3 regions of the Microbacterium sp. PM5 genome follow, and region 3 is predicted to be linked to each of the others. Evidence: predicted binding sites of a transcription regulator. Region 3 holds the regulator's gene; each other region holds the start of a gene.
What was found. The regulator HrcA, encoded in region 3, represses chaperone genes, less so after heat shock. The targets are predictions, from matches to a motif close to TTNGCACTCGNNNNNNNCGAGTGCNAA.
Positions count from the first base shown of each region.

Region 1: the regulator HrcA is predicted to act here: its motif matches at 7,596-7,622, upstream of groES (co-chaperone GroES).
Region 2: the regulator HrcA is predicted to act here: its motif matches at 8,267-8,293, upstream of groL (chaperonin GroEL).

Region 1 is NZ_CP022162.1:2,625,894-2,635,891, forward strand. It holds gene glmS (glutamine--fructose-6-phosphate transaminase (isomerizing)) at 1-16, shown strand, start outside; gene CEP17_RS12500 (holo-ACP synthase) at 69-431, shown strand; gene alr (alanine racemase) at 428-1,552, shown strand; gene tsaE (tRNA (adenosine(37)-N6)-threonylcarbamoyltransferase complex ATPase subunit type 1 TsaE) at 1,649-2,152, shown strand; gene tsaB (tRNA (adenosine(37)-N6)-threonylcarbamoyltransferase complex dimerization subunit type 1 TsaB) at 2,191-2,883, shown strand; gene rimI (ribosomal protein S18-alanine N-acetyltransferase) at 2,880-3,377, shown strand; gene tsaD (tRNA (adenosine(37)-N6)-threonylcarbamoyltransferase complex transferase subunit TsaD) at 3,374-4,441, shown strand; gene CEP17_RS12530 (hypothetical protein) at 4,438-4,932, shown strand; gene CEP17_RS12535 (class I SAM-dependent methyltransferase) at 4,958-6,151, opposite strand; gene CEP17_RS12540 (PHB depolymerase family esterase) at 6,175-7,467, opposite strand; gene groES (co-chaperone GroES) at 7,709-8,005, shown strand; gene rarD (EamA family transporter RarD) at 8,147-9,079, shown strand; gene CEP17_RS12555 (ABC transporter substrate-binding protein) at 9,250-9,998, shown strand, end outside.
Region 2 is NZ_CP022162.1:274,364-284,361, forward strand. It holds gene CEP17_RS01310 (DUF4265 domain-containing protein) at 1-390, shown strand, start outside; gene CEP17_RS15035 (hypothetical protein) at 411-1,037, shown strand; gene CEP17_RS01320 (hypothetical protein) at 1,372-1,560, opposite strand; gene CEP17_RS01325 (barstar family protein) at 1,703-2,239, shown strand; gene CEP17_RS01330 (hypothetical protein) at 2,961-3,431, shown strand; gene CEP17_RS01335 (hypothetical protein) at 3,533-3,670, opposite strand; gene CEP17_RS01340 (DMT family transporter) at 3,887-4,840, shown strand; gene CEP17_RS01345 (nitroreductase family protein) at 4,858-5,484, opposite strand; gene msrB (peptide-methionine (R)-S-oxide reductase MsrB) at 5,481-5,897, opposite strand; gene CEP17_RS01355 (DUF2332 domain-containing protein) at 5,972-6,961, shown strand; gene CEP17_RS01360 (DUF3263 domain-containing protein) at 6,980-7,249, shown strand; gene CEP17_RS01365 (LytR C-terminal domain-containing protein) at 7,259-7,831, shown strand; gene CEP17_RS01370 (cold-shock protein) at 7,993-8,196, shown strand; gene groL (chaperonin GroEL) at 8,330-9,949, shown strand.
Region 3 is NZ_CP022162.1:980,793-990,790, reverse strand. It holds gene CEP17_RS04930 (16S rRNA (uracil(1498)-N(3))-methyltransferase) at 1-614, opposite strand, end outside; gene dnaJ (molecular chaperone DnaJ) at 616-1,725, opposite strand; gene hrcA (heat-inducible transcriptional repressor HrcA) at 1,778-2,815, opposite strand; gene hemW (radical SAM family heme chaperone HemW) at 2,874-4,091, opposite strand; gene CEP17_RS04910 (DUF1990 family protein) at 4,091-4,741, opposite strand; gene lepA (translation elongation factor 4) at 4,770-6,620, opposite strand; gene CEP17_RS04900 (ExeM/NucH family extracellular endonuclease) at 6,927-9,998, shown strand, end outside.

The sequences.
Region 1 (9,998 bases), 1.5 Mb from region 3:
CGTCACCGTCGAGTAATCGCCGCCGCAGGTAGGCTGGCGGGGGCGCGCGTGCGGAGGGGGTGGATGCCGTGATCATCGGAATCGGCGTCGACCTCGTCGACATCCCGCGCTTCGAGCGGTCGCTGCAGCGCACGCCTCGGCTGCTCGAGCGGCTCTTCGCGCCGACGGAGCGCGCCCTCCGACCGCACTCGCTGGCCGCCCGCTACGCCGCCAAGGAAGCGCTGATCAAGGCTCTCGGCGGGTCGGACGGCGTGCACTGGACCGACATCGAGGTCGCGAGCGAGCCGTCGGGTCGGCCCGTCTTCGCACTCACGGGCGAGACGGCGGCGACCGTCGCCGCGCGCGGCATCGGCGCCCTCCACCTGTCCCTCAGTCACGACGCGGGCCTGGCGACCGCGTACGTCATCGCCGAGTCGCAGGAGAGCGCATGAGCAGACTCCCCGAGGGCGTGCTGCGCGAAGCCGTCATCGACACCTCCGCGATCACCGCGAACGTGCGGCATCTGCGACAGCTCACGGCATCCGAGATCATCGCCGTCGTCAAGGCGGACGGGTACGGGCACGGCGCCGTGCGGGCGGCCCGCGCGGCGCTGGAGGGCGGTGCGCGCCGCATCGGCGTCTCCGACATCGACGAGGCGCTGGCCCTGCGCCGTGCCGGCATCGATGCCCCCCTCGTCGCCTGGCTGCACGCACCCGGAGCCCGCTTCGCCGAAGCCGCCTCCCGTGGCGTCGAGCTCGGCGTCTCCAGCCTCGATCAACTGCAGGCCGCCGCCGCGGCGGCGACGGGGGATCGCCCCGTGGGCGTGCACCTGAAGATCGAGACGGGTCTCGGCCGCAACGGACTCGCCCCCGGCGACTACGCGGTCGCCTTCGCCGAAGCGGCCCGCCTCGAGCGCATCGGGCGCCTGCGGGTCGTGGGCATCTTCAGCCATCTCTCCAACACGTCCTCCGCCGACGACCGCGCCGCGATCGAACGCTTCACGGACGGGCTCGCGCTCGCGGCATCCCACGGTCTCGCTCCGCAGCTGCGGCACATCGCCGCCTCGCACGCGGCCATCGCCCTGCCCGAGTCGCGCTTCGGGTGCGTGCGGCTCGGTATCGCGATCTACGGGCTGTCGCCGTTCGCCGACCGCACCTCCGCCGATCTGGGCCTGCGGCCGGCGATGACCCTGCGCGCTGCGGTCGCGGCCGTGCGGCGCGTGCCGGCCGGCCAGGGCGTCTCGTACGGCTACGCCTACCGCACGACGCAGGCGACCACGCTCGCGCTGATCCCCGCCGGGTATGCCGACGGTGTGCCGCGCGCAGCCTCCGGCGGCGGCGCCGTCCGCATCGGCGGGGAGGTCTTCCCCGTTGCCGGCCGCATCGCGATGGACCAGTTCGTCGTCGACGTCGGCGACCACCCGGTCGCCGTGGGCGAGGAGGCGGTCCTCTTCGGCGATCCGACGCTGGGCGCGCCGCCGGTGGAGGTGTGGGCGGATGCCGCGGGCACCATCAACTACGAGATCGTCACCCGCATCGGTCCGCGCGTGCCGCGGCGCGAAGGCGCGGTGTGACCGCTCACCGATGCGCGCTGCGCCCGCGTCCTGCGGGAATCCGCGACCCGCGGGCGGCGTTGCAGCGGGGTGGGAAGAAGACGAAACGGTGATCGCATGAACGGATTGGATGAGTTCGTCGGGCAGCGCGAGATCGCGTCGCCCGCAGAGATGGAAGAGCTCGGCCGGGCTTTCGGTCGCGCGCTGCACGCCGGTGACCTCGTCGTGCTCACCGGTCCGTTGGGCGCCGGAAAGACGACGTTGACGCGCGGCATCGCCGCCGAGCTCGGGGTTCGCGGCCGCGTGCAGAGTCCGACGTTCGTCATCGCCCGCACGCACCCCTCGCTCGCCGACGGCCCCTCACTCGTGCACGTCGACGCCTACCGCCTCGGAACCGACGGCGAGCTCGATGACCTCGACATCGACTTCGCCCACGCCGTCGTCGTCGCCGAATGGGCGGCACCGTTCGCGGACGCCGTCGCCGACCGCTGGTGGGAGGTCGAGATCGACCGGGGCTGGAGCGGCACCGGCGTCGACAACGCCTGCGGCACCGCCGGTCCCCACATGGCCGCGATGGAGGACGCCGCACCACGGCTGGTCCGCATCACTCGCCACGGGTGAGCGCTCCGGCGCGCGCTCACCCCGATTACCCTGGAGGGGTGATCCTCGGCATCGACACCTCGCTCGGCACCGCCGTCGGCGTCGTCGATCCCGACGGCGCGGTCCGCGCCGACCGCACCAGCGACAACCCGCTCGGCCACGCCGAAGTCATCGGCGACCTCCTGCGCGACGCGCTCGCCGACGCGGCCCGGGGCCCGATCGGACAGACCGGGGCGGCAGAGCCGGTCAGCCTCACACACGTCGCCGCCGGCATGGGGCCGGGCCCCTTCACGGGGCTGCGTGTGGGTATCGCCGCCGCGCGCGCCTTCGCTCTCGCGCGGAACCTTCCGGTCGTCGCCGTGCCCAGTCACGACGCGGCAGCCCTGGCGATCCTCCTCGACGATGCCCTCGCCGATCCGTACGCGCCCGCACGCCGATTCGCCGTCGTGACCGACGCCCGCCGGCGTGAGGTCGCGTACTCGGTCTACGAGGGCATGGATGCCGACGGTCTTCCGATCCGCGCGACGGGACCAGCCCTCGCCCTGCGCACCGAGATCGACGCGGTGCTGTCCGCACACGAGGCGGACCGCGTCGAGGTGACGACGATCAGCGCGGCCATGCTCGCCGTCGTCGCGTCCCGCGCCGTCGCCGCGGGACGCGAGCTCGCCGGTCCGGAGCCGCTCTACCTGCGCGCGCCTGACGTCACGCTGCCCAAGAGCGTCGCCCGCCCGGGCGTCGAGGGGCGCGCATGACGCTGCGCGCCGCCACCGTCGACGACCTCGCGGAGATCATGGACCTCGAACGCGCGTCGTTTCCGACCGACGCGTGGAGCGAGCCGATGATGCGCGAAGAGCTGCTCTCACCCCACGCGCACTACCTGGTCGACGTGGAGGCGGGGCGGTTGCTCGCATACGGCGGGGTGCGCGCCGTCGCGCGCGCCGCCGATGCCGACATCCAGACGATCACCGTCGCCGCGTCCGCGCGGGGCCGCGGGCGGGGGCGGACCCTGCTGCGGGCGCTCCTGGAGGCAGCGCGACAGCGCGGGGCGCGCGAGGTGTTCCTCGAGGTGCGTGCCGACAACCCGACCGCCGCCGCACTGTACGTCTCAGAGGGGTTCCTCGAGATCGCGCGTCGCCCCCGCTACTACCAGCCCGACGACGTGGATGCCGTCGTCATGAAGCTCGACCTCGTCGCTTGGGCCGCCGAGCGGCACGCGCAGACGCAGACCGGGGGAGTGTGCTCATGACCGTTCGTGAACCGCTTGTGCTCGGCATCGAGACCAGCTGTGACGAGACCGGCATCGGCATCGTCCGGGGACGCACCCTGCTCAGCAACACCATCTCGAGCTCGATGGACGAGCACGCCCGCTTCGGCGGGGTCGTGCCCGAGGTCGCCGCCCGCGCGCACCTCGAAGCTCTGCAGCCGGCGATCGACGCGGCCGTGGCCGAGGCCGGCATCGCCCTCACCGACGTGGATGCCGTCGCCGTCACGAGCGGGCCCGGTCTCGCCGGAGCGCTCATGGTCGGCATCGGCGCCGCCAAAGCGCTCGCCGTCGGCCTCGACAAGCCGCTGTACGCCGTCAACCACCTCGTCGGGCACATCGCCGCCGATCTGCTCACCGGCGAGGACGTCGACTACCCCACCGTCGCGCTGCTGGTCAGCGGCGGACACACCTCGCTGCTGCTCGTCCGCGATCTCGTGAGCGATGTGGAGCTTCTCGGCGAGACCCTCGACGACGCCGCCGGTGAGGCCTTCGACAAGATCGCCCGGATTCTCGGACTGCCCTACCCCGGCGGACCGGAGATCGACCGCGCCGCGGCGGGCGGCGACCCGGCCGCCATCCACTTCCCGCGCGGGCTGTCGCGCGCCTCCGACATGGCGGCGCACCGCTACGACTTCTCCTTCTCCGGTCTGAAGACGGCCGTGGCGCGCTGGGTCGAGCAGGCCGAGGCCTCGGGGCAGCAGGTCGCGGTGGGAGATGTCGCGGCATCCTTCCGCGAAGCCGTCGTCGATGTGCTCGTCACCAAAGCACTCGATGCGTGCGCGCAGCACGGCGTGCCGCGCCTGCTGCTCGGGGGCGGCGTCATCGCCAACCGGCGCCTGCGCGAGGTCGCGCTGGCGCGCGCGGCCGAAGCGGGAGTCGCCGTGCGCATCCCGCCGCTGAGCCTGTGCACCGACAACGGGGCCATGATCGCCGCGCTCGCGTCGGAGCTGATCGCGAGTGGACGCGCTCCCTCGAGCCTCGCCTTCGGTGCCGACTCGACGTTGCCGGTGACCGAGATCCAGGTCGCCGGGGAGGCCACGGGATGAGCGACGACCGCCCCGACACGGCGCCCGACGACGTTCCGCCGCCGCGCATCGACGCCCGTCTGGAGGCGCCATCGGCCGACGTCGCGCCCGCGGGCACGGCGGCCCTGCCCGGAGCGCATCGCGGCGGCTTCCAGCGCGAACTCACCGAGCCGGTGCCGGTTGCGGTCGGCGCGCCGGTGGAGCCGGATGCCGCGACCACGGGGTCGTGGACACCCGAACCTGACGTGCGCTGGGCGCCGACGCCGCCGGTGCTGCCTCGCAGCGCCTCGTGGGCTCTCGCCCTCGCCGTCGTGGCACTGATCGTCTCGCTGGTCGTCGGCTGGGGCGTGCTCATCGGCATCCTGGCCGCGGTGCTCGCCGTGGTCGCGCTGCGCCGTCCCTGGGAGAGTCGGGCCGTCGCGGTCTGGGCGCTGTGCCTGAGCCTGCTGTCGCTCGCCTACAGCGCGGGCTGGCTGTGGTGGGCGTCGACCCAGGGGCCGCTGTTCGGCTGACGGCGCCGCGCCGGCGCGATCGGCGTCAGCGGGTGACGCGCTCGGCGAGCAGCGCGACGCGTGAGGTCCCCGCACGCGTGAGGATGAGCGTCGCGGCGCGCGGACCGGTCAGCTTCAGCTGGGTGCGAAGGATGGCGGGGTCGACGTCGACGCCGCGCTTCTTGATCTCCAGCGTTCCGATCTCCCGCTCGCGCAGGGCGCGCCGGAGCGCCTTCACATCCGAGGGCAGCTCCTCCAGGATGCGGAAGGACTGCACGAAGGGGCTCGTGATCTCGGCATCGGAGGTCAGGTAGGCGATGCCGGGGGCGAGCATTCCGGCGTCGAGGCGGCGAGCCACCTCGCCGATGAGGCGCGCACGGATGACAGCGCCCTCCGGCTCGTGGACGAAGGCGCCGAGCGGCCGTGTCTCGGCATCCTCGGCATCGGACGCAGCGGTCAGCTCGGCGGCGCTGTCGGAGCGGACGACGAGGGCCGAGCGGCGAACACCGTCGCGAGCGAGCGTTCCGGTCCAGACCACGAGCTCGATCGTCGACCCGTCGACGCTGATCCACTGCGCCTCCGCATCCGCGGGGATCTGTGCCCGGTCGAAGGCCGGTCCGAGTTTGATGCCCGCGGGCATCCGCTGCGCCAGCGCGAAGACCCATTCCAGCGGCGGCGACCAGTCGCCCGCGGCGACCCGCACCGTTTCGGTATGGCCGGCCGTGCGTCGGGCCGGATCGAGCCACACCGCCTCGACGCCGTCGAGGGCGACCTCCTCGGCGCGGGCATGGCGCACGGTCGCGGACTCGCCGAACGGGGCGAGGTTGTACGCGGCCAGGGCGGCCGTGGTCTCGTCGGCGTCGACCGCGAGCACGTCGAGGCCGATCCCGGCGAACGCGAGCGCATCCCCGCCGATGCCGCAGCCGAGGTCGGCGACGCGGTGCACTCCGGCGTCGCGGAACCGGCCCGCGTGGCGGGCGCCCACCGACAGCCGTGTGGCCTGTTCGAGACCCGCCCGCGTGAACAGCATGCGGTCGGCGAACGCCCCGAACTTCGCGCGCGCCCGCGTCCGCAGCCGCGCCTGGCCGACGGCGGCCGAGACGAGCTCGGGCGACAGCCCCTGCGCCCGCAGCCGTGACACGGTGCGCGCCACCTCGTCGGCGGAGTCGATGGCACCGAGCTCATCGGCCAGCCGCAGCCCCTCGGGGGTGAGCAGGGCGGTGAGCTCGGCGCGTTCCATCCCGCCAGCCTATGCGGGGCTGCTCAGCACCCGCTCACCTTCGTCCAGCGCGATGCCGACGTCTGCTGCAGACTCGTCACGGTCGCATCCCCCTGCCCCAGGTAGTCCAGGCTGCCCACCGCGTAATACGGGTTGTAGGGATTGACGCCGTAGCTGGTCGCCCGGCCCGCGGCCTTGTGGGCGGCATTGGTCGCGCTCACGCACGTCGCGCCCGGTGCGGTCGGCGTCGGGCTGGGGCTCGCGGTCGGCGTGGCCGTCGGCGTCGGCGTGGGCGTCGGCGTCGGACTCGGTGTCGCCGCGCGGTCGACCCGCCGGTTGTGCGCGAAGAAGAAGCCGGTCACGTACGCGGGGTAGTCGATGCTGTTGGTCGAGACGTACGAGCCGCCCGGCCCGCCGCCGGCCGGCCAGTTGTGACCGAGGCCGGTGTTCTGGATGAGCGAGACGCGCGGACCCGCGGCATCCGCGTACATCGTGCCCGACCCCGCCGTGTTGGTGCCGGCCAGCCCCGCCATCGAGAACGTCGACGACGACCCGGCGCCGTAGATGCCGGCCATGATCTGCGCGTTGAGAGTGTTGTAGCCCGTCGCGACCGTGGTGTCATTCGATCCGTAGATCACCGAGGTGAGCTGGCTCGAGAACGATGCGGATGCCGAGCCGGCGAAGGTGCGGCACGTGGCCGTGCCCTGAGCCTGCGAGACGGCGACGCTGCCGATCTGTCCCGACGTCGTGCCGACGGTCGGTCCGGCATTGATGCCGATGCCGGCGAACACGTCGGGGGCGAGGCACCCCATCACCATGGTCTCGCCGCCGCCGGAGGACAGGCCCGAGAGGTACACCTGCGCCGGGTCGATGCCGAGCGCCGCGCGGCCGGTGAGCGCCGACACCAGCGCCAACAGGTTGTCGTCATGGCGGGCGGGTGCGGTGCGCGAATGGTTGCCGTCGTAGTAGTCCCAGCATCCGAGCACCACACCCCCGCCCGGGGCGTCGGGAAGGGCGACGACCATGCCGTACTGCTCCGCCGTCGCGGCCCAGTTGCCGGCGGTCTGCAGGGTCGACGCCGTCTGCACGCACCCGTGCAGGCTGATCATCAGCGCGCGGCCGTTGCCCAGGGTCGCGGCGCTCGCCGGCGTGTAGAGCCGCACGCTCATGCCCGCGATCGACTCGGTCGTCCACGACCCCGTCGCCGCCGCAGCGGGGCTCGTGGCCGGTGCGGCCAGGAGGGCGCCGACAGCCAGGGCCGCCGCCGTCAGGGCCGCGGCCAGCGCGCGTCGCCGCCGATGAGCGGGGTGATCCGTCGTGAGGTCGGGGGTGGTCATCGGTCGACTCCGATCCCGCTCCCGCCATCGTCCGGGCACCGTTGCCCGGTCGTCCCGGTCGTGGGAGCGCAGGTCCGATGGTAAGTGAAACATGATTCATGTAACAGGGGGGTGACGGTCTCGCAGAGTTGGCACTCGCGTTGCACGAGTGCCAGCCGCGCTCTAGACTTCTGTTAGCACTCCACCCCTGTGGGTGCTAACGAGTCTTGAAGCATCACGCCCAGCAAGAAAGAGGTAGACCGTGTCGGTTTCCATCAAGCCGCTCGAGGACCGCATCGTCATCAAGCAGGTCGAGGCTGAGCAGGTCACGTCCAGTGGCCTCGTCATCCCTGACACCGCCAAGGAGAAGCCCCAGGAGGGCGAGGTCGTGGCCGTGGGCCCCGGCCGCATCGACGACAACGGCAACCGCGTGCCGCTCGACGTCGCCGTCGGTGACCGCGTCATCTACAGCAAGTACGGCGGCACCGAGGTGAAGTTCGGCGGCGACGAGTTCCTCGTCCTGTCGGCCCGCGACGTTCTGGCGGTCGTCGTCCGCTGACGATCGCACACGACGATGGCCCCCGGGGTAGCCCGGGGGCCATCGTCGTTAACGCGGATTGGCGGAGGAACGACGACCAACGGCAGGATGCCTCGGCATCCGTCGGTCCGAACATGTCACGACCGTCGTAGGCTTTCTCTCATGACACCCGCCGAGACCGCACGTGAAGAGCGGCGCGGGGGGATCTCCGCCTTCGCGGCGTACTTCCTCTGGGGATTCATGCCCCTCTACTTCCTGCTGCTGGCGCCCATCGGGCCGTGGGAGATCGTCGTCTGGCGCATTCTCTTCTCCCTCGCGTTCTGCGCGATCCTGCTGACGCTCACCCGCACGTGGGGCAAGCTCATCGCGATCCTGCGCGATCGACGGCTCGTGTTCTGGACGATCATCGCGGGCCTGCTGATCTATGTGAACTGGCAGGTGTTCCTGATCGGCATCCTCACCGGGCACGTCATCGAGGGGAGCCTCGGGTACTTCATCAACCCGATCGTGACCGTGCTGCTGGGCGTGATCGTGCTGAAGGAGCGTCTGCGGCTGGCGCAGTGGATCGCGATCGGGTTCGCGGGACTGGCCGTGATCGTCATCATCGTCGCCTACGGATCGTTCCCGTGGATCGCGCTGACCCTGGCGGCGAGCTTCGGCACCTACGGTCTCGTGAAGAAGCAGATCGGTCCTCGGGTCGATGCGATCAGCGGCCTCACCCTGGAATCTCTCTGGCTCACCCCGATCGCCCTCATCCAGCTGGTCGTGGTCGCCGCCACCACCGGCCTCGTCTTCGGCACCCAGGGCGCCGGGCACACCGTTCTCGTCACCCTTGCCGGCGTCGTCACCGCTGTTCCGCTGCTGCTGTTCGCTGCGGGTGCGCGACGGGCGCCGCTCACCGTGATCGGCTTGCTGCAGTTCGTGGCCCCCATCCTGCAGTTCATCACCGGCGCGTGGATCCTGCACGAGCCGATGCCGCTCGAACGCTGGATCGGGTTCGCGCTGGTGTGGGTCGCGCTGGTCGTGCTGAGCGTCGATTCCGTGGTGTCGTCGCGGCGGGCCCGAAACGTCTCGGACGTCGCCGATCTGGTCTGAGAACGTCTCGACGACGTGAGCGGCGCCCGCGCGACGTTCATAACGATTGCGTCGCGGTGCTTCTCTTCGATGCGTGCGCGAAACATCCTGGTGACACAGCAGGTTTAGCGTTCAAGCCAGACCGCGGAGCCCGTGCGCCGCGCGATGTCATCGAAGAAAGGGAAGAACCCATGGTTCATCGCAACAAGGCGCTCATCGCCGCGTTTGCGCTCGCGGGCGCCGCGTCGCTCGCCCTCGCAGGGTGCTCCAGCTCGGGCGGAGGCGGCACCACGTCGGCTCCCACGGCAACCTCGACGGGGTCGGCGGACCCTGCCGCCGCCTGCACGCCCGGCACGCCCTCGACCGGACCGTTCACTCTCGCGACGATCCTGCCGCAGACCGGTTCGCTGGCCTACCTCAACCCGCCCGCCGAGGCCGGCTACGGCCTCGCCGTCGAAGACATCGACGCCGCCGGCGGCGTGCTCGGCCAGCCGATCAAGGTCGGCCCGATCACCGACTCCGGCGCCTCGTCGGACCTGTCGGTCTCCACCGCCTCGGCTGCGCAGATCGCCTCCTCCGACGCGCAGGTCGTGCTCGGTGCCGAGTCCTCGAGCGTCAGCCTCAACTTCGTCGACACCATCGTCTCGAAGTGCAAGGTGCAGATCTCGCCCGCGAACACCGCGACCGAGCTCTCCGGTTACTCCAGCTACTACTTCCGCACCGCTCCGCCGGACACGGTGCAGGGCTCGGCGCTGGGCAACCTCGTCATCGGTGACGGCGTCCAGAAGGTCGCGTTCATCGTCTTCAACGACGCGTACGGCACCGGCCTGCGCGATGTCGTCGAAGACACCGTCACCAAGGCGGGCGGCGAAGTCGTCTACGGCGCCAAGGGCAAGGGCCAGGAGTTCGCTCCCGGTCAGAAGACCTTCTCCTCCGAGGT
Region 2 (9,998 bases), 710 kb from region 3:
TTGCCGGAGCAGGACCGACATGAGCAGCTGTGGTGCCGGCAGCTGACCGAATCGACATTCGAGGTCTGCTGCATACCGTTCTTCCTCTACGACGTCGCGCTCGGAGACGTTGTCGAAACCGAGACGACGTCGGAAGGAGCTTTCAGCGTCCGTCGCGTGACGGAGCATTCGGGGCGTTACGTCTTCCGCGTGCTCTTCTCTGACCTCTCAGCCGAGACGCAGGCCGAGGTCCAGGACCGTGTGATGGGTCTTGGAGGAGCGGTGGAGCGGGGGACCCCCAAGCTGATCGCGATCGACGCGGAGAATCAGAGGGTCGCTTCCCGAGTCGCCGATTATCTGCAAACCCAGGAGGCTGACGGCAGGCTCTTCTACGAGACGGGCAGAGTATGACCGCGCCAGGAGGTCAAGAGGTGGTGCTGGAAGAGCTCGCCCGCCGTGGATACCACTTCGACTCGCTGGCAAACCTGCGTCGGTCTGGGCTCCGGTACGTCAGCGCGATCCCCGTGCTTGTACAGGCGCTCGAAGGATCAGATGATGACCGTGTCGCGATGGAGATCGTCCGTGCGCTGAGCGTTCCGTGGGCGCGACCGACGGCGACCCGCGCGCTCATTCAGTTTTTCCGTCGAGCTGATGTGCCGTCAAATATGGGTGTTCGTTGGGCCGCAGGTAACGCGCTGGAGACGTCCTGGGATGACGCGGCTTTCGATGAGTTGGTCGATCTGGCTATGGATGTGCGGTATGGGCGGGGACGAGAGATGATCGTGTTCGGGTTCGCCAAGTCCAAGCGTCCGGAAGCGAATCAGGTGTTGCTGCGGTTGTTGTCTGATCGTGACGTCAATGGGCATGCCGTGTCGGCGCTTCGGAAGCGAAAGGTGCGGTTGCCCGCTTCTGTGCTCGACGGACTGCTCCACGATGACCGCACGTGGGTGCGCAGAGAGGCGCAGAAGGTTCTGGAGGCGTACCCGGTTGGCTCCGCTGGGACACGTCAGGTCCGTACTCTGCATTCGAGCAATCTGGACGACGTCAATGCGCCATGAACCGGAACTCTATGGTCGAATCTGCGGCTACCAGCCGCCGGACCTTCCGTGGGGAACGAGCGGAGAAGACCCATCCTGGGATATTTGTCCTTGCTGCCGTGTTGAACATGGATACGAGGACTCAACGCCCTCCAGCTCGCTTCGCTTCCGCGATCGGTGGCTCGCCGCCGGTGCGCCTCTGTTCAAACCCAGGATCGTCGATGACGATCTCGCAGTGCCCGACCGTCTGCACCGCGTGCCTGAGCAGTATCGGTAGATGCCGCCCGTCTCACCCCCGTCATATGGTCGTTTCCCGCGAGATGCGAGGCTGCGTGCCCCTGAAGGAAGTGACCGCTTACGGTGCTCGATGCGCGTGGATCGCTCGAGCAGCCAGGAACGGCTTGATGGAGGAGAGGGCGACAACCACACCGCTCGCTACTCCTGCAAACCCCATGAAGCCCTGCGCGGCATAGGGCAAGCTGAGGAACGTCAGCATGAGGCCCAGGAGTACGAGCAGAACCCCGCCGATGATGTTCGCCCTCATGATCCGACTCTACTGACGCCGCGCAGAGGAGTTCCGGAGGTCGGTGCGCCAGCTGGGGGCGTCTTGTGACGTAGTCAGACGGGTCGGCATACTGGACCGACGTCCATTACTCGACGTTCGTGACTATTCGAGGGGCCATGGAGTGACAAGCCTTGTGGAACCTCTGCGGGCGGGGATGGGGAGCGCCTTTGTGCTGCTTGCCGGGAGACGAAACGAGATCGCCACGGCCCGGTGGAAGTGGAGCACGGGGCTGGGAGTTGCGGTGCGCGTTGTGCGCGGGCGGAAGATGAGGGACGCGGCGGGCGTATTCGACGAGTTCGCGGCTGCTCTGCAGTTCCCCACCTACTTCGGAGAGAACAGGGATGCGTTCGACGAGTGCATCAGTGAAGCGGACGAGTTCTCTCGTGACGTTGGGCTCGTCGTTCTCCTGACTGAGCCGGATCAAGTGCTGGCGGATGAGTCGCCGGCGTCTCTGAAGTGGCTGGTGTCATCGCTCGAGCACGCTGCGCTGGAGTGGGGAACACCGATCGCCTTGGGGGAATGGTGGGACCGCCCGGCTGTTCCCTTCCATGTCGTTCTTGCCGGCGAAGGCCCCACGACCGCGGCATCGATTGCACGCTGGGAAGCGGCCGGCCTCTCGGATCTCGGCACGGTGGACGCCGACGGAACGATCGGCTAGTTTCTGGCAGTGATTCCTCTTGCAGACGTGCTACGCCCTCACGGCGTTGATCTAGCGGGATTGCCGGCCGCCGAGGCCGATCCCTTCGCTCAGGAAGGTGCCCTACAGGAAGCACAGCTCTTGTCCGTCCGGTTCGATGCCGTGACGGGTGTTGCCGGGCTCCTTTTCGAGATGCGCCCGTCGTTGCAGGTCCGGGATGCGAACACAGGTGTGCTTGTGGCACGGCGTGTTCGAGAGCTTTCATGGTCGAGCCCAGCGCGAAGCGGTGGGCTGTCGGCCTGGCCGGTCGGGAGTTCCACCACCCATCGTCGCGCCGGGATGGTGCGATTCGAGCTCGATATGTGGCCGGCGCCCGGGGCATCTCTCTCCTTCGAGGCGTCGGACGCCGACTTCTTCCTCGGCAGGGTCCCAGGGCTCACGGCTGCGCCGCCTGACTACACAGAGGTGTCGCCAAAGGAGGCGGACGGTCGGATCGCCGATTGGAACTCGAGCTTCGTGCCCGTCGGGCTTTCACGATGTCTCCCGATCCCGCCCGATGCTCGCGTCGGGTAGGCCGGGAGTTCCGGCCCTGCAGGAGTCGATTTCTCGGCACGATCGATCGGTTCACGCCGCCATGAATGTCGTTCACCCATCCAGCGAAGAGTCGATCCTCTCGCAGCTCGCGACCCTCGGCTACGCATCCTCGTCGTTGGCTGATTTGCGACGTTCTGGCATCCGATACGTGAGCGCCATCCCCGTGTTGGTGGATGCTCTGGAACGAGAGACGGATGATCGCGAAGCAGAGGAGATCGTCCGCGCACTGAGTGTGCCATGGGCGAAGCCGGTCGCTATTCCGGCGCTCATTCGGTTCTTCCGGCGCGCATCTGACCCAACCAACCTGGGAGCACGGTGGGCTACAGGGAGCGCTCTGGAGATCATTTGGGACGATGCGTACTTCGACGAGCTGGTCGATCTGGCGACGGATGTGCGGTATAGGCGGGGACGAGAGATGGTTGTGCTCGGGTTCGCCAAGTCGAAGCATCCGGAGGCGAATCAGGTCTTGTTGGGGTTGTTGGCGGATCGTGACGTCAATGGGCACGCCGTGTCGGCGCTCCGGAAGCGAAAGGTGCGGTTGCCCGCTTCGGTGCTCGGCGGACTTCTCCGGGATGACCGCACGTGGGTACGCAAAGAGGCGCAGAAGGTTCTCGAGTAGGCGATCGTCGGCTTCGTAGCGGCGATGGTGATCGCCCGCCGTGCGATGCGATAGCGAGGCCCCTCAGCGTTGCCTGAGCGCACCGGGTGCGCGAACTCGATTCAGCCGAGGCTGACCGACTGATAGTAGGCGACGGCTGCCCAGACGAGCACGCCCACGCCGATCATCAGAGTGCCGACGCCGACGAACTGCCAGATGACGAGTCGGCGCTCGGGGGCGGGGAGGTCGCGAAAGGCCATGCGGTGATCGTAGCGAGTCCGCTGCGTCCATCGCGTGTCCATCGCGTTATCCACGGCGATGCGCTCGGCATCCGCCGGCTCGCACCCCTAGATTCGATTCCGTGGACGAGCACGAGCCGCGTACCGAACCCGACACCGTCACCGAAGCGATCTGCATTCTGGGCTACGACTGACCGATCGGCTCCTCTCCCACGCGCCCGGCTAGGCTGAGGAGTCGTGACCGCACCGACGACGCCCCGGCTTCCCGCCGGTGTGGCTCTCGGTGGTGCCGTGCTGGTCGGCGTGCTGACGGCGCTCCAAGCCCGCATCAACGGGCAACTCGGTCTGCGCATCGGTGACGGGCTCGTCGCCGCGGTCATCTCCTTCGGGTCGGGCCTCCTGGTGCTGGCTGTGGTGTCGGCGCTGCTGCCGACGGGCCGCCGAGGTTTCGGCGCTCTGGTCGCCGGCATCCGGGCGCGCACGATCCCGTGGTGGATGCTGGCAGGCGGCCTCGCCGGAGCGCTCACCGTCGCAACGCAAGGCCTCGCCGTCGCCGTGATCGGCGTTTCCCTGTTCACTGTCGGGGTCGTGGCCGGACAGACACTGAACGGCCTGGTGCTCGACCGCGTCGGCTACGGCCCGGCGGGCGTCGTCGCGGTCACCATGCCACGCATCGCGGGCGGCGCGCTGGCCCTCATCGCCGTCGGTATCTCGTTGCAGGGCGGCGTGGTGGAGCGCGTGCCCTTGTGGATGCTGGTGCTGCCCTTTCTGGCCGGTGTCGGCATCGCGTGGCAGCAGGCGACAAACGGGCGGCTGCGCCAGCGCGTCGGGACGCCGTTGACCGCGACCTTCGTCAATTTCTTCGGTGGAACGGTGGTCCTCGCCATCGCGGCCATCGTTCACGTCGCCGTCGTCGGCGCGCCCCGCGCACTGCCGACCGAGGCGTGGCTCTACCTCGGCGGCGTGGTCGGAGTGATCTACATCTTCCTGTCGGCGGCGCTCGTCGCCCACACCGGCGTTCTGCTGCTCGGCCTCGGCGTCGTGGTCGGCCAGCTCGCCACTGCATTCGCCCTCGATGCCGTGTGGCCCGCCGATGCCGGGCCCGGCTGGGGAACCGAACTGTTGATGGTCGTGGTGGCCGCAAGCTCGGTCATCGTCGCCCTCGCCCCCTGGCGGCGACAGCGACACTGATCGGCCGCCAGGGCCCGTCAGCTCTTCTTCTTGTCTTTCTTCGCGCCGGTCGTCGTCGCCCCGCCGTCCTTGTCCGCCGCCTTCGCGGAGGCGGGCATGCGGCTCAGATGTGCGCGCGGATCGACGCTCTTGCGCCGGCCGGGACGTGCGCCGCTGGGCTTGCCGCCGACATACAGCCAGCCGAGCAGTTCCTCGTCCTTCGTGAGTCCGTGCGCCTTGGCGACCGCCTTGGCTCGCGTGTAATGACCGGTGCGCCAGATGACGCCCCAGCCCGCCTCATCCAGCAGGAGGCTGAGCACATGGGCGACGCCCGAGGCAACCGCCTCCTGCTCCCAGCGCGGAACCTTCTCGCTCTTGCGGTAGCTGGCGACCACGGCGAGGAGCAGCGGGGCGCGCAGAGGCTTCGTCGACGGCTTGTCGTCGCCCTCGGCCTTGGCGATCGCGGCGCCGAGCGTCGCCCGGTCATCTCCGCGCAGCTCGATCACACGCCACGGTCGCAGCGAGGAGTGGTCAGCGACCCGCCCCGCTGCCGCGATCAGGGTGAGAAGCTCGGCGCGGGCGGGCGCGGCATCCGTCACCTTCGACCAGGAGCGACGGTTTCGCACCGCCGCCAGTGCGGGATAATCCGTGACCGTCTCGATCACGACGCGTCCGCCTCCGGGGCCGGGGTGAACGACAGTGACAGCGAGTTCATGCAGTACCGGTCGCCGGTGGGCGTGCCGAAGCCGTCGGGGAAGACATGTCCGAGATGCGAGCCGCAGTTCGCGCAGCGCACCTCGGTGCGGACCATGCCGTGGCTGCGGTCTTCGATCAGCTCGACGGCCTCGGGGCGCACCGACTCGTAGAAGCTCGGCCACCCGCAGTGCGAGTCGAACTTCGTTCCACTCTGGAACAGTTCGGCGCCGCAGGCGGCGCACGTGTAGAGACCGGCGCGGCTCTCGTCGAGCAGCTCGCCGGTCCAGGCGCGCTCGGTACCCGCCTGGCGGAGCACCGCGTACTGTTCGGCGGTGAGTTCCGAACGCCACTCGTCGTCGGTCTTGGTCACGCGGTAGGTCATGTCTGGCTCCTTACTCCACCCACCATTCAACCCGACGCAGGCCGCGGTCGGCTCGGCCCGCGAGAATGTCACCCATGAGTTCCCTCCCAGAATCGGTGTCGGCCCGCTATGGCCGGTTCGCCCGCGAGGAGGCTCCCGGACGTTCCGCGCTGTACGGCGAGTGGGCCGCCGGAGTCGCGGCGGATGCCGAGGCGCAGGAGGTGCTCGGTCGGATCGCGCCTTCTCATCGTCAGCCCCCGCTCGTCTTCGCCGCCGCTCGGATGCTCGGATCCGGCGAAGGCGGGTACCGCGAGTGGCGGCAATGGGTGCTCGCCCACGGCGACGAGCTGGTCGCGGAATGCGGGGCGCGCTCTCTGCAGACCAACGAACCCCTCCGGTGCGCCGCCCTGCTGCCCGCGCTTGCGGGCATCGACGGGCCGATCGCGCTGCTCGAGGTCGGAGCGAGCGCGGGACTGTGCCTCTACCCCGACCGCTACTCGTACCGGTATCGAGGCGTCGCCGGCGAGATCGTGCTCGATCCCCCCGACGGGGCGTCGTCGGTCGTGCTCGAGAGCGAGCTGCGCGGTCAGCACGTGCCCCCGTTGCGGCATCCGGAGATCGTCTGGCGGGCGGGCATCGATCTCGCGCCACTGGATCCGGCCGACCCCGCCACCGAGGCGTGGTTGACGGCTCTCGTCTGGCCGGGCGAGACCGGACGCGCGGATCGGGTGCGTTCCGCGCTGCGCATCGCGGCGGCGGACCCGCCCCTCATGTTCGCGGGAGACGGCGTCGAACAGCTCGCCCGCGCGGCCGCGGCGGCGCCGCGGGAGACGACACTCGTCGTTCAGACGCCGGGTGTCCTGGCCCATCTCGGATGGCATGCGCGACACGCGTTGATCGAGGCGGCATCCGCCGCAGGACGATGGATCACCCTCGATGCCCCCGCTCTCCACGAGGGCTGGCGCGGTGGCGCGCCGGCGACGTGTGCGGCGGAGGGCTTCGCGCTCGCACGAGACGGCATCGTCCTCGGCCGTGCCGATCCTCTTGGGCGATGGCTGGAGTGGCATCCCGGCGGGTGCGGCTGACGGGGTTAGCGTGAGGACGTGCCCCTCTCCGACCGCGATCGTCTCCTCCTCGACTTCGAGTCGCGGTGGATCGCACACGACGCCGTGAAGGAGGAGGCCATCCGCGCCGAACTCGACCTGGCGCCGGCCCGGTACTACCAGCTGCTCGCCCGCATCATCGATCAACCGGATGCCGCGGCGCACGACGCCATGCTGGTGCACCGTCTGCGCCGGCTCCGCGACGCGCGCGAGAGCGAGCGCGAGGGACGCGCGGCCGTTCCCGCCGTCCGCACGGGAACAGGCCGATAGCATTCTGGGGTGCCGAGTACGCCCCCGCAGAAAGACCGCTTCGATGATCTCGCCCTCGAGGGAGGGCGCATCGGTGCTCACCGCGCCGAGAATCCGCGTCTGCGAGGCGGAGTCGTGGTGCTGTGGTCGATCATCGCGATCGTCGTTCTGGTCGCGGTCGGCATCTTCGGCACGCTGATCGCCACTGGCCGCGTCACCCTCTTTCCCACGCCGAGCGCCACGCCGACGACCATCGCGACCGCCGAGCCGGGCATCGACACGTCCTACGCGGTGACGGTCCTCAATGCGACGACGCAGTCGGGTCTGGCCGGCTCCCTCGCGCAGACCATCGTCGCGGCCGGATGGGCGTCCGACAGAGTCACCGCCGGCGACGCCAGCTCCAAGGACTTCCCGACCACGACGGTCTTCTACTCCGACCCCGCCGAAGAAGGGGCGGCGCGCGGCCTCGCCCAGGTGATCGGCGGCGCGGCGGTGACCCTCAGCGACGCCTACGCCTCTCTTGCGGGTGGCGACGGCAGCAAGCTCCTCGTCGTCGTCATCGGCGCGGATCGCACGGATGCCGGAGCCACTCCGGCCGGCTGACCCCACCGCCCGGTGATCACGAGCGTGGTCATGAGCGCCGAGCGTGTTTCGCGCGTGTGAACAGTTCGATGCGCCCGTGTCAACAGTTGCCGGAACGGCGATTTCGCCGCTCTCGCGCTGGTTAGCATTGCGACGTCCCACCGCAGCATCAGGAGATTCGCATGGCCCAAGGCACCGTCAAGTGGTTCAACGCCGAGAAGGGTTTCGGCTTCATCACCGTGACCGACGGCCAGGACGTGTTCGTCCACTACTCCAACATCGACATGTCGGGATTCCGCGTCCTGGAGGAGGGGCAGACGGTCGAGTTCACCGTCGGAGCCGGTCAGAAGGGCCCCCAGGCCGAGTCGGTCCGCGTCGTCGCCTGACGCCGTCCGGCCCTCCCATCGCGCCCGCTCGGCGCGGCTTGCACTCGTCATGCCAGAGTGCCAGAATGAGTTAGCACTCAATCATCGCGAGTGCTAAAGACTCATCCTCACGTCCGGGAGGGACGACACACTTATGGCAAAGATCATCGCTTTCGACGAGGAGGCCCGCCGTGGCCTCGAGCGTGGCCTGAACATCCTGGCCGACGCCGTCAAGGTGACCCTGGGCCCGCGCGGTCGCAACGTCGTGCTCGAGAAGAAGTGGGGCGCCCCCACGATCACGAACGACGGTGTCTCGATCGCCAAGGAGATCGAGCTCGACGACCCGTACGAGAAGATCGGCGCGGAGCTCGTCAAGGAGGTCGCCAAGAAGACGGACGACGTCGCCGGTGACGGCACCACGACGGCCACCGTCCTCGCCCAGGCCCTCGTGCGCGAAGGTCTGCGCAACGTCGCAGCCGGCGCCGACCCCATCTCCCTGAAGAAGGGCATCGAGAAGGCCGTCAAGGCGCTCTCCGACGAGCTGCTCGCGTCCGCCAAGGAGGTCGAGACCAAGGAGGAGATCGCCGCCACGGCATCCATCTCCGCCGCAGACCCCGAGATCGGCGAGCTCATCGCCGAGGCGATCGACAAGGTCGGCAAGGAAGGCGTCGTCACCGTCGAGGAGTCGAACACGTTCGGCACCGAGCTCGAGCTCACCGAGGGCATGCGCTTCGACAAGGGCTACATCAACCCCTACTTCGTCACGGACCCGGAGCGCCAGGAGGCCGTCTTCGAGGACCCGTACATCCTCATCGCGAACCAGAAGATCTCCAACATCAAGGACCTGCTGCCGATCGTCGACAAGGTGATCCAGGAGGGCAAGGAGCTCGTCATCATCGCCGAGGACGTCGAGGGTGAGGCTCTCGCGACCCTCGTGCTCAACAAGATCCGCGGCATCTTCAAGTCGGTGGCCGTCAAGGCTCCCGGCTTCGGCGACCGTCGCAAGGCCCAGCTGCAGGACATCGCGATCCTCACCGGCGGCCAGGTCATCACGGAGGAGGTCGGTCTCAAGCTCGAGAACGCCACCACCGACCTGCTCGGCAAGGCCCGCAAGGTCATCGTCACCAAGGACGAGACCACGATCGTCGAGGGCGCCGGTGAGTCGGCGCAGATCGAGGGTCGCGTGACGCAGATCAAGCGCGAGATCGAGAACACCGACAGCGACTACGACCGCGAGAAGCTCCAGGAGCGTCTCGCCAAGCTCGCCGGCGGCGTCGCCGTCATCAAGGCGGGCGCGGCCACCGAGGTCGAGCTCAAGGAGCGCAAGCACCGCATCGAGGATGCCGTCCGCAACGCCAAGGCGGCCGTCGAGGAAGGCATCGTCCCCGGTGGTGGCGTGGCCCTCATCCAGGCCGGCAAGAACGCGTTCGCCAAGCTCGAGCTCACCGGTGACGAGGCCACGGGTGCGAACATCGTCAAGGTCGCCATCGAGGCGCCCCTGAAGCAGATCGCGCTCAACGCCGGCCTCGAGCCGGGCGTCGTCGCCAACAAGGTGTCGGAGCTCCCCGTCGGCCAGGGCCTGAACGCCGCGACCGGCGAGTACGTCGACATGTTCGCCGCGGGCATCATCGACCCGGCCAAGGTGACGCGCTCGGCTCTGCAGAACGCCGCGTCGATCGCCGGTCTGTTCCTCACGACCGAGGCCGTCGTCGCCGACAAGCCCGAGAAGGTTGCGGCTCCGGCCGGCGACCCCACGGGTGGCATGGACTTCTGAGTCCGGATCTCCACAGAAAGGCCCCTCTTCGGAGGGGCCTTTCTGCGTG
Region 3 (9,998 bases):
CCTTCGGGGCCGACGACGAGAACGATCTCCGCGCCGTCGGCCACAGGGACGGCGCTCAAGGCCGTGGCGGCTGTGGGCTCCAGCACGAGAACGCGCGCGTCCGCGGCACGTGCGGCGAGGCCGGCGACGGACACCGGCGCCGACACGCGTGGAACCCACGGGCGGTGCGCCTGCTTGGCGGCTTCGCGGACGATGCTCTGCCAGCGTGCGACGCCCTTGATGGCCTTATCGTCGCTCCAGCGCGATACGCTGCGCGCGCCCTGCCACGGCACGATCTCGTCGACGCCGAGCTCGGTTGCCGCCTGCACCGCGAGCTCGTCGCGGTCGCCTTTCGCAAGCGCCTGAGCGAGCACCAGGCGCGGGCTGGGTGGCGCGGCGACGGTGCGGGCGGTCACCGTCACCGCGACGCGTTTGGGTGCGGATGCCGCGACGACACCGGTGAGCCAGACGCCGGCACCGTCGCCCACCGTCACCTCTTCGCCGACGCGGACGCGACGCACGACCGCCGCATGATGAGCCTCGGCACCGGCGATGATGATCTCGTCGCCCGGAGCGGCGTCGGCGACGGCGGGCCCGTCCGCCGACGGCTCGTCGACGAGGAAGTGCAGAGCCATCTCAGCCGCGGAACCGGTCGCGCAGCTTCGAGAACATGCCCTGGTGGAACTGCGCCAGGCGGGGAGCCGGGGCCTTCGTCCGCTTGGCGAAGTCCTCGATGAGTGCGCGCTCCTTGGCGTCGAGCTTCGTCGGCGTGACGACCTGCACGCCGACCCGCAGGTCGCCGCGGGTGCCGCCGCGCAGGGGCGTGATGCCGCGGCCCTTGATCGTCAGGACGTCACCGGACTGCACTCCGGAGCGCACCTCGAGGTCGACGTCGCCGTCCAGCGAGGAGATCGTGGTGTGCGTGCCGAGGATCGCATCGGGCATCGACACTTCGAGGGTGGCGAGCAGGTCATCGCCCTCCCGGCTGAAGACCTCGTGGGTCGCGACGGTGACCTCGAGGTAGAGATCGCCGTTCGGACCGCCCGCGGGGCCGACCTCCCCGGAGCCCGGCAGCTGCAGGCGGAGTCCGGTCTCGACGCCCCCGGGGATGTCGACCGAGACCGTCCGCCGCGCGCGGACGCGGCCCTGGCCCTGGCAGCTCGCGCACGGGTAAGGGATCGTGGTGCCGTAGCCCTGGCAGGTGGTGCAGGGCTGAGAGGTGACGACGTTGCCGAGGAGGCTGCGCACGGTGCGCTGCACCTGACCGGATCCGTGGCAGATGTCGCAGGTCGCCGGTTGCGTCCCGGGCTGGCAGCACGATCCCTGGCACGTCTCGCACAGCACCGCCGTGTCGACCTCGATGTCACGGTGGGTCCCGAACACGACGTCGCCGAGATCGAGGGTCACCCGTACCAGCGCATCCTGGCCGCGCTCACGGCGCGAGCGCGGCCGGCCGGCGCGCGCTCCGCCGCCGCCGAAGAAGGTCTCGAAGATGTCGCCGAAGCCGCCGAAACCCGCGCCGCCTCCGCCGAAGGGCGAGCTGTCGCCGCCCATGTCGTAGCGCTGGCGCTGCTCCGGGTCGCTGAGGACGTCGTAGGCGTGGGTCACGAGCTTGAAGCGCTCGGACGCGTCCGCTCCCGGGTTGACATCGGGGTGCAGTTCGCGCGCGAGACGCCGATACGCCTTCTTGATCTCGTCGGGGCTCGCATCGCGGGATACGCCCAGGACTTCGTAGTGGTCGGCCACAATCGCCTTTCCTGCCCTTGCGGGCGCGGGTCGGTGTTCGGGAGCGGATCGCTCAGCGGGACGTGTCGTCCTCGTCGAGCAGTCGGCTCAGATAGTGCGCGACGGCGCGGACCGCCGCGAGGTTGGTGGGGTAGTCCATTCGGGTGGGGCCGAGGAGGCCGACGCGCGCGCGTGCACCCGTCGCGTCGTACTCGCTCGTGAGGACCGAGGCTTCCGTGAGCCCGAAGGGCTCGTTCTCCCGGCCGATGCTCACCGCGAGTCCCTGGTCGTCGGCGACCATCTCGCCCATCAGACGCAGCAGGGTGACCTGCTCCTCGATGGCCTCCAGCAGCGGGTAGATGCTCCCGCGGAAGTCGCTCTCGCGCCGCGCGAGTGTCGCGCTCCCGGCCATCACGAGCCGGTCCTGGCGGAAGTCCTCCAGTTCCTCGCCGACGATCCGCGCGACGGTGCGCAGCGCGGCATCGATGCGGGTGCCGTCGGGGGCTGACGCCGAGAGTTCGACGATCGCGGCCGCAGCCTCCGCGACGGGCTTGCCCGTGACCAGCCGCGAGATCGCCGTCTTGACCTGCTGGGCGGCCTCTTCGGTGAGTTCCTCGGCGAGGAAGGCCACGCGCTGGGAGACCCGGCCGGTGTCGGTGACGACGATGACGACGACGCGTGCTCCGCCCAGGTGCACGAACTCGACGTGAGTGACGTTCGCGCGGGCGAATGACGGGTACTGCACGATGGCGACCTGGCCGGTGAGCTGTGTGAGGGCGCGCACGGTGCGCATCAAGAGTTCGTCGAGGTCGCCCGGGTCGGTGAGAAACGACGAGATCGCCGAACGCTGCGCCGTCGAGAGCGGGCGCAGCTCGGCGAGATGGTCGACGAACACGCGATATCCCTTGTCGGTGGGCACGCGTCCGGAGGATGTGTGCGGCGCTGCGATGAGCTCCTCGTCCTCCAGGAGCGCCATGTCGTTGCGGATGGTCGCGGCGGACACGCCGAACTGGTGCCGTTCGACGATCGCCTTGCTGCCGACGGGCTCGTGGGTGTCGACGTAGTCCTGCACGATCGCGCGGAGGACCTGCAGGCCGCGTTCCGAGACCATCGCTCCTCCTTATTGGCACTCAGGGTGATCGAGTGCCAATATTACCGCGATCGTGTGCTCAGGCGGTGAGGGCGCGCACCACGGCATCCGCCAGCAGACGTCCACGGCGAGTGAGGACGACGCGCCCGCGCACGGCGGATGATCCCTCGATGAGCCCATCGGCGATGAGCGCGGCCACCGCGTGGCGGCCCTCGCCGGTCAGCTCGGCCACCGCGATGCCCTCCGCGATGCGCGAGCGCAGCAGGACGTCCTCGAGTCGCCGTGCGGCGGCATCCGGGCGCTCGCGAGCAGCCGCAGGAGAGGTGCCGGCGGCGAGGCGCTGTGCGTATGCCGCGGGGTGCTTGACGTTCCACCATCGCAGTCCGTCGACATGACTGTGCGCCCCCGGCCCGTAGCCCCACCAATCCGTGCCGCGCCAGTATGCGAGGTTGTGGCGAGAGCGGTGGGCGGTGTCCGTCGCCCAGTTCGACACCTCGTACCAGCCGAATCCGTTCGCGGCGAACGTCGCGTCGGCCAGCTCGTACATGTCGGCCTGGAGGTCGTCATCCGGTGCGGCGAGCTCGCCGCGGCGGATCTGGCGCTCGAGCTTGGTGCCCTCCTCGATGATGAGCGCGTACGCGGAGATGTGATCCGGTCGCAGCGCCACGGCTGCCTCGATCGAGCGGCGCCAGTCGTCCAGCGACTCCCCCGGTGCACCGTAGATCAGATCGACGCTCACATCCAGGCCCGCCGCGCGTGCCGCGTGGACCGCGGTCTGCACCGAGGCGGGGTCGTGGGTGCGGTCGAGGGCGGCCAGCACATGCGGCACGGCCGACTGCATGCCGATCGACATGCGGGTCACGCCGGCCTCGGCGAGCTCGTGAGCCATCGCGACGGTCACGGTATCGGGATTGGCCTCGACGGTGACCTCGGCATCGGTCGTCAGCGCGAAGGCCGAGCGGATGCCGTCGAGCATCCGGGCCAGATCCCCCGCCGGCAGCAAGGTGGGTGTGCCGCCACCGAAGAACACCGTGGATGCCGCGCGCAGAGGCCCTTGCTGTGACAGCACGCCCCGTGACAGCTCGATCTCGCGGAGAACCTCGTCGGCGTACGCGTCCTGGCGAGCGCCACGCAGCTCTGTGGCCGTGTAGGTGTTGAAGTCGCAGTAGCCGCAGCGCACGCGGCAGAAGGGCACGTGCACGTACACGCCGAAATCACGGACCGGATCGATCACGATGTCAGACGGCAGCGCGCCGTCGATCGGAGCGGGGTCGCCGAGAGGAAGGGCGGAGCCCATCAGGCCGGCGTCGTGTACAGCGGTGAGAGGGCGCGCAGGTACCCGCGGAAGAGCTCGCGCCGGCGACGCTTCACCAGAGCCGGAACGACGCGGTAGAGCGTGGCGACGGGACGGTCGAAAGCGCGCACCGTGAACCGGACTTCGTCGTTGTCCGCCCAGGTCACGACGAACGATTCCTCGCCGCTGACGACGGAGTCCCCGACGGTTCCGAGAGCAAACCCCACGCGTCGCGGCTCTTCGATCGCGTAGATGACGCGCAGCTCACCGTCCGCGTTCATGCCCTTGACATGTCCCCGCACCCGCACGGTCGTTCCGGCCGCGACGTACGGCGTGCCGTCGGCGTCGAACCGCTGATCGGCGTCCATGCGGCTCGCCACCGTCGGATTGCCGTCGACGTCGTAGCCGACTCCCGTGTACATCGGGCCGGCAGCCGGACGCACGTCCGAGATCTCCAGCCCCGCACCGCGCAGCGCCGTCCACGAGAGCAGCGCGTCGGCCGATGACTCGAAGCGCGCCTGCCCGCTGCCGAGCAGCCAGGAGTCCTCCGCCGGAACGCTGTTCTCGGGCGGATAGCTCATGAGGTCGTGCGCCTGCGTGGCGCCGACGGCGGCATAGTCGACCGTGTCGTCCTGAAAGCTTCCGCGACGCATGATGTCCAGCCTAACCGGGGCGTCCTGCCTACTTCTTGTCCTTGCCCTCGACGTCGCCGGAGAGCGCGGCGATGAAGGCTTCCTGGGGCACCTCGACACGACCGACCATCTTCATGCGCTTCTTGCCCTCCTTCTGCTTCTCCAGCAGCTTGCGCTTACGGGTGATGTCGCCGCCGTAGCACTTGGCGAGAACGTCCTTGCGGATGGCTCGGATGTTCTCGCGCGCGATGATGCGTGCGCCGATGGCGGCCTGGATGGGCACCTCGAACTGCTGGCGCGGAATGAGCTTGCGGAGGCGTTCGGTCATCAGAGTGCCGTACGCGTACGCCTTCTCGCGGTGGACGATCGAGCTGAACGCGTCGACCTTCTCACCCTGCAGCAGGATGTCGACCTTGACCAGATCGGCCTCCTGGGATCCGGCGGGCTCGTAATCGAGGCTCGCGTAGCCCTGTGTCTTGGACTTCAGTTGATCGAAGAAGTCGAAGACGATCTCGCCGAGCGGCATGTTGTAGCGCAGCTCGACCCGGTCCTCACTGAGGTATTCCATGCCGAGGAGCGTTCCGCGGCGCTGCTGGCAGAGCTCCATCACCGTGCCCACGTAATCCTTGGGCAACAGGATGCCGACCTTGACGACCGGCTCGGAGACACTCGCGACGCGCCCGTCGGGGTACTCGCTCGGGTTGGTGACCGTGACCGACTCGCCCGTGTCGGTCGTGACCTCGTACGTCACCGAGGGTGCCGTGGTGATGAGGTCGAGGCCGAACTCGCGCGACAGGCGCTCCGTGATGATCTCCAGGTGCAGCAGGCCCAGGAACCCGCAGCGGAATCCGAAGCCCAGGGCGACGGAGGTCTCCGGCTCGTACTGCAGCGAGGCGTCCGACAGCTTCAACTTGTCCAGCGCCTCACGCAGGTCGGCGTAGTCGCTGCCGTCGATCGGGTAGATCCCGCTGAACACCATCGGCTTGGGGTCGGTGTAGCCGGCCAGGGCTTCGCTCGCGGGCTTGCGGTGGTTGGTGATCGTGTCGCCGACCTTCGACTGGCGCACGTCCTTCACGCCGGTGATCAGGTAGCCCACTTCGCCGACGCCGAGGCCCCGGGTCGGAACCGGCTCGGGGCTGGAGACACCGATCTCGAGCAGGTCGTGCGTCGCGCGCGTGGACATCATCTGAATGCGCTCGCGCGGCTCGAGCTTGCCGTCGACCATGCGGACGTACGTCACCACGCCGCGGTAGGCATCGTAGACCGAGTCGAAGATCATGGCGCGCGCCGGGGCCGCGGCGTCCCCGACCGGGGCGGGGATGCGCTCGACGATGCGATCGAGCAGCTCCTCCACCCCCATGCCCGTCTTGCCCGACACCCGCAGCACGTCGGCGGGGTCGCCGCCGATGAGGTTCGCAAGCTCTGCGGCGTACTTCTCGGGATCGGCGGCGGGCAGATCGATCTTGTTGAGAACCGGGATGATCTGGAGGTCGTTCTCCAGCGCCAGGTAGAGGTTCGCAAGGGTCTGCGCTTCGATTCCCTGCGCGGCGTCGACCAGGAGGATGGCGCCTTCGCAGGCGGCGAGCGAGCGCGAGACCTCGTATGTGAAGTCCACGTGGCCGGGTGTGTCGATCATGTTCAGTGCGAAGGTGCCCTCGGCGGTGGCCCAGGGCATGCGGACGGCCTGCGACTTGATGGTGATGCCGCGCTCGCGCTCGATGTCCATGCGATCGAGGTACTGCGCACGCATGTCGCGGTCCGAGACCACACCGGTGATCTGCAGCATGCGGTCGGCCAGCGTGGACTTGCCGTGGTCGATGTGGGCGATGATGCAGAAATTGCGGATCAGCTCTGGAGGGGTCGCAGACGGCTCGAGAGGCTTCAGGGCGCGGGGTGACATGTCCCGTGCAGTCTACCGGCGTCCGCAGGGCGGGCCCCGCGCGACCGCGCGCGGGACTTTAGCCTCTCCCTCACGCGACGCGCCAGGGCTGCGCCGGATGAGAAAGAGTTAACCGCCCTTTCTCTTGCCGCCGCGATCCGCGCCACGGAAGCTCGATCTCACGTTCGATGGGACCGGATGTCGTGCGGCGTTCACTTCGGTGCAACCTTTTCGTCTCACAGCCACCTCATCATCGGCACTCAATCACCGAAGAGGACCGCCGTGTATGCGGCTGTCCGCTGTTGCATGCGAAACCAGGGAGAACACGTGTCAGATCCGACACGGGACGCCACGCGTCCCACCGCCGAGAGGCGGAACAGGCGCGCGATCGTCGCCACCATCACCGCCGGAGCCCTCGCCCTCAGCGGCGCGGGATTCGCGACCATTCCGGCTCAGGCGGCCGTCTCGCCGAACGCCGCCGTGCTGATCAACGAGGTGTACGGCGGGGGCGGCAACTCCGGCGCCACCTACACCCACGACTTCGTCGAGCTCGTGAACGTCTCGTCGGCGCCGGTCAGCCTCGACGGCTGGACGCTGCAGTACGCCGCAGCAGGCGGCGACAAGAAGTTCTCGGCGCAGGCGCTGAGCGGCACCATCCCCGCCGGACGCACGTTCCTCGTCCAGGAGGCAAAGGGGCAGGCGGGGACGACTCCCCTTCCCACGCCGGATGCCGTCGGCTCGCTCGCCCTCAGCGGCACGGCCGGCAAGGTCGCGCTCGTCTCGAGCTCCACCGTCGTCACCTCACCCGGCGACGCCGACGTCGTCGACTACGTCGCCTGGGGTTCATCCGCGACCCCCGCAGCCGGCTCGCCCGCTCCCGGCACCGAGAACTCGACGAGCATCTCGCGCGACGCGTCGCACACCAACACCGCCGTCAACAGCGCGGACTTCGCCGTGGGCGCCCCCACTCCGCAGAACTCCGGTGCGGGCACGGAGCCGACGCCCGCGCCGACCGGCACCGCGTCTCCCTCTCCCGAGCCCACGACGACGTCCACCCCGACGCCGCAGCCGACCTCGACGGGAACCCCCGGGACCGAGACGATCACACCGATCGCGGCGATCCAAGGCTCCGGCGACAGCACCCCGCTGAACGGCCAGACCGTCACGACCGAAGGCGTCGTCACCGCTCAGTATGCGACCGGCGGCTACAACGGCTACGTCATCCAGACGCCCGGGACCGGCGGCGCGATCGATCTGAGCGCCCACACGGCATCCGACGCTATCTTCGTCTACGCGAAGACCCCGGCCGTCGCCAACGAGGTCGCGCTCGGAGACACTGTCCGCGTCACCGGTAAGGCATCCGAGTTCAACGGCCTCACCCAGCTCGCGGTCGACACGGGCGCGGCTCGCAAGATCGATGCGGCTGCGGCCCCGAAGCCCGTCGTGCTCACGACGTGGCCGGCCTCGATCGCCCAGCGCGAGAGCCTCGAGTCGATGCTCGTGAGCGTCACCGGCACCTTCACGGTGACCAACACCAACAACACCAACCGCTACGGTGAAGTGGGTCTTGCCGCCGGCACCGGCGTGCTCCGTCAGCCGACGGACGTCGCCCGCCCCGGCAGCGCCGAGGCCGCCGTGGCCGCGGCGGACAACCTTGCCCGCGGCGTCGTCCTCGACGACGGCGGTTCGCTCGACTATGCCGCGCGCGCCAACAACGGCACCGGTGCGCTCCTGAACGGAGACCTGACGCCGGCGTACGTCTCGCTCGACAAGCCGGTCGTCGTCGGCGCCACCGCGTCCCTGAGCGGCTCGTTCGTGCTCGACTACCGCAACAACGCGTGGAAGCTGAACCCGGTGACCTTCCTCGCCGGCGACGGCAAGACGCAGGGTCAGGCGAGCTTCACCAACCCGCGTACCGCAGCTCCTGCCCCCGTCGGCGGCGACCTGAGCGTGGGCTCGTTCAACGTGCTGAACTACTTCACGACGCTCGGCTCGTCCGACGCGGCCTGCCAGCCGTACACCGACCGTGCCGGCGTCGGCACGAACGTCCGGGGAGGCTGCGACCTCCGCGGAGCCTGGGGTGCCGCAGACCTCGCGCGCCAGCAGTCGAAGATCGTCTCGGCGATCAACACACTGGACGCCTCGGTGGTCGGGCTCATGGAGATCGAGAACTCGGCGAAGTCGACGCCGTCGACGCCCGACAAGGCTGTCGCGACCCTGGTCGCGGCGCTGAACGCCGCTGCCGGAAGTGAGAAGTGGGCGTACGTCCCGGCATCCGCGCAGCTGCCCGATGCATCCGAGCAGGACGTCATCCGCAACGCGATCATCTACCAGCCCGCCCGCGTCGCACCCGTCGGTGAGGCTCTGGCGCTCGGGACGCAGTCGGGATCCGGACAGGCCTTCGACAATGCGCGCGAGCCGATCGCGCAGAAGTTCGCGCCCGCCGGTGGCGGCGAGCCGTTCCTCTTCGTCGTGAACCACTTCAAGTCCAAGGGTTCCAGCGGCGCCAGCGGCGCGCAGGCCGACCAGAAGGACGGACAGGGGGCGTGGAACCCGGCCCGGGTCGCGCAGGCGAGCGCGCTGCGCGACTGGGTCTCTTCCCTCACCGCGAACGGAGAAGCGGCGGTGCTCGTCGGCGACTTCAACTCCTACACCCAGGAGGACCCGCTGAAGGTCCTCTACGACGAGGGTTACACGGATGCCGAGTCGGCGCTGAAGGTGGGGCGTTCCACGTACTCGTTCGACGGCCTCTCCGGCTCGCTCGACCACGTGCTGCTGAACGCCGCGGCCTGGAAGCGCGTCACGGGCGGCGACGTCTGGAACATCAACTCCGGGGAGTCGGTGGCGCTGGAGTACAGCCGCTACAACAACCACGGCACGCTGTTCTGGCAGGACGGCCCGTACCGCTCGAGCGACCACGATCCGCTGAAGGTCGGTCTGTCGGCCCGTAAGAGCGCACCGACGACGATCGACATCCTGACGATCAATGACTTCCACGGTCGTATCGAGGCCGGATCGCAGGGTGAAGGGGGCGCTGCCGTCCTCGCCGGCGCCGTCGCGGCCAAGAAGGCGCAGAACCCGAACACGCTCCTGGTCTCGGCCGGCGACAACATCGGGGCCTCGACGTTCACGTCATTGATCCAACAGGACACCCCGACCATCGATGCCCTGAAGGCATCCGGTCTGGAGGTGTCGGCGGTGGGCAACCACGAGTTCGATCGCGGCTTCGCCGACCTGAAGAACCGGGTGCTTCCGCGCTTCGGTGGCAACACCGACCCGTCGAACGTGACGCCGGAGCAGATCGCGGCGGGCTCGCCCTACGCGCTCGGTGCCAACGTCTACCAGAAGGGTACGAAGACGCCGGCGCTGCCGGAGTACACCGTGAAGACACTCGACGGC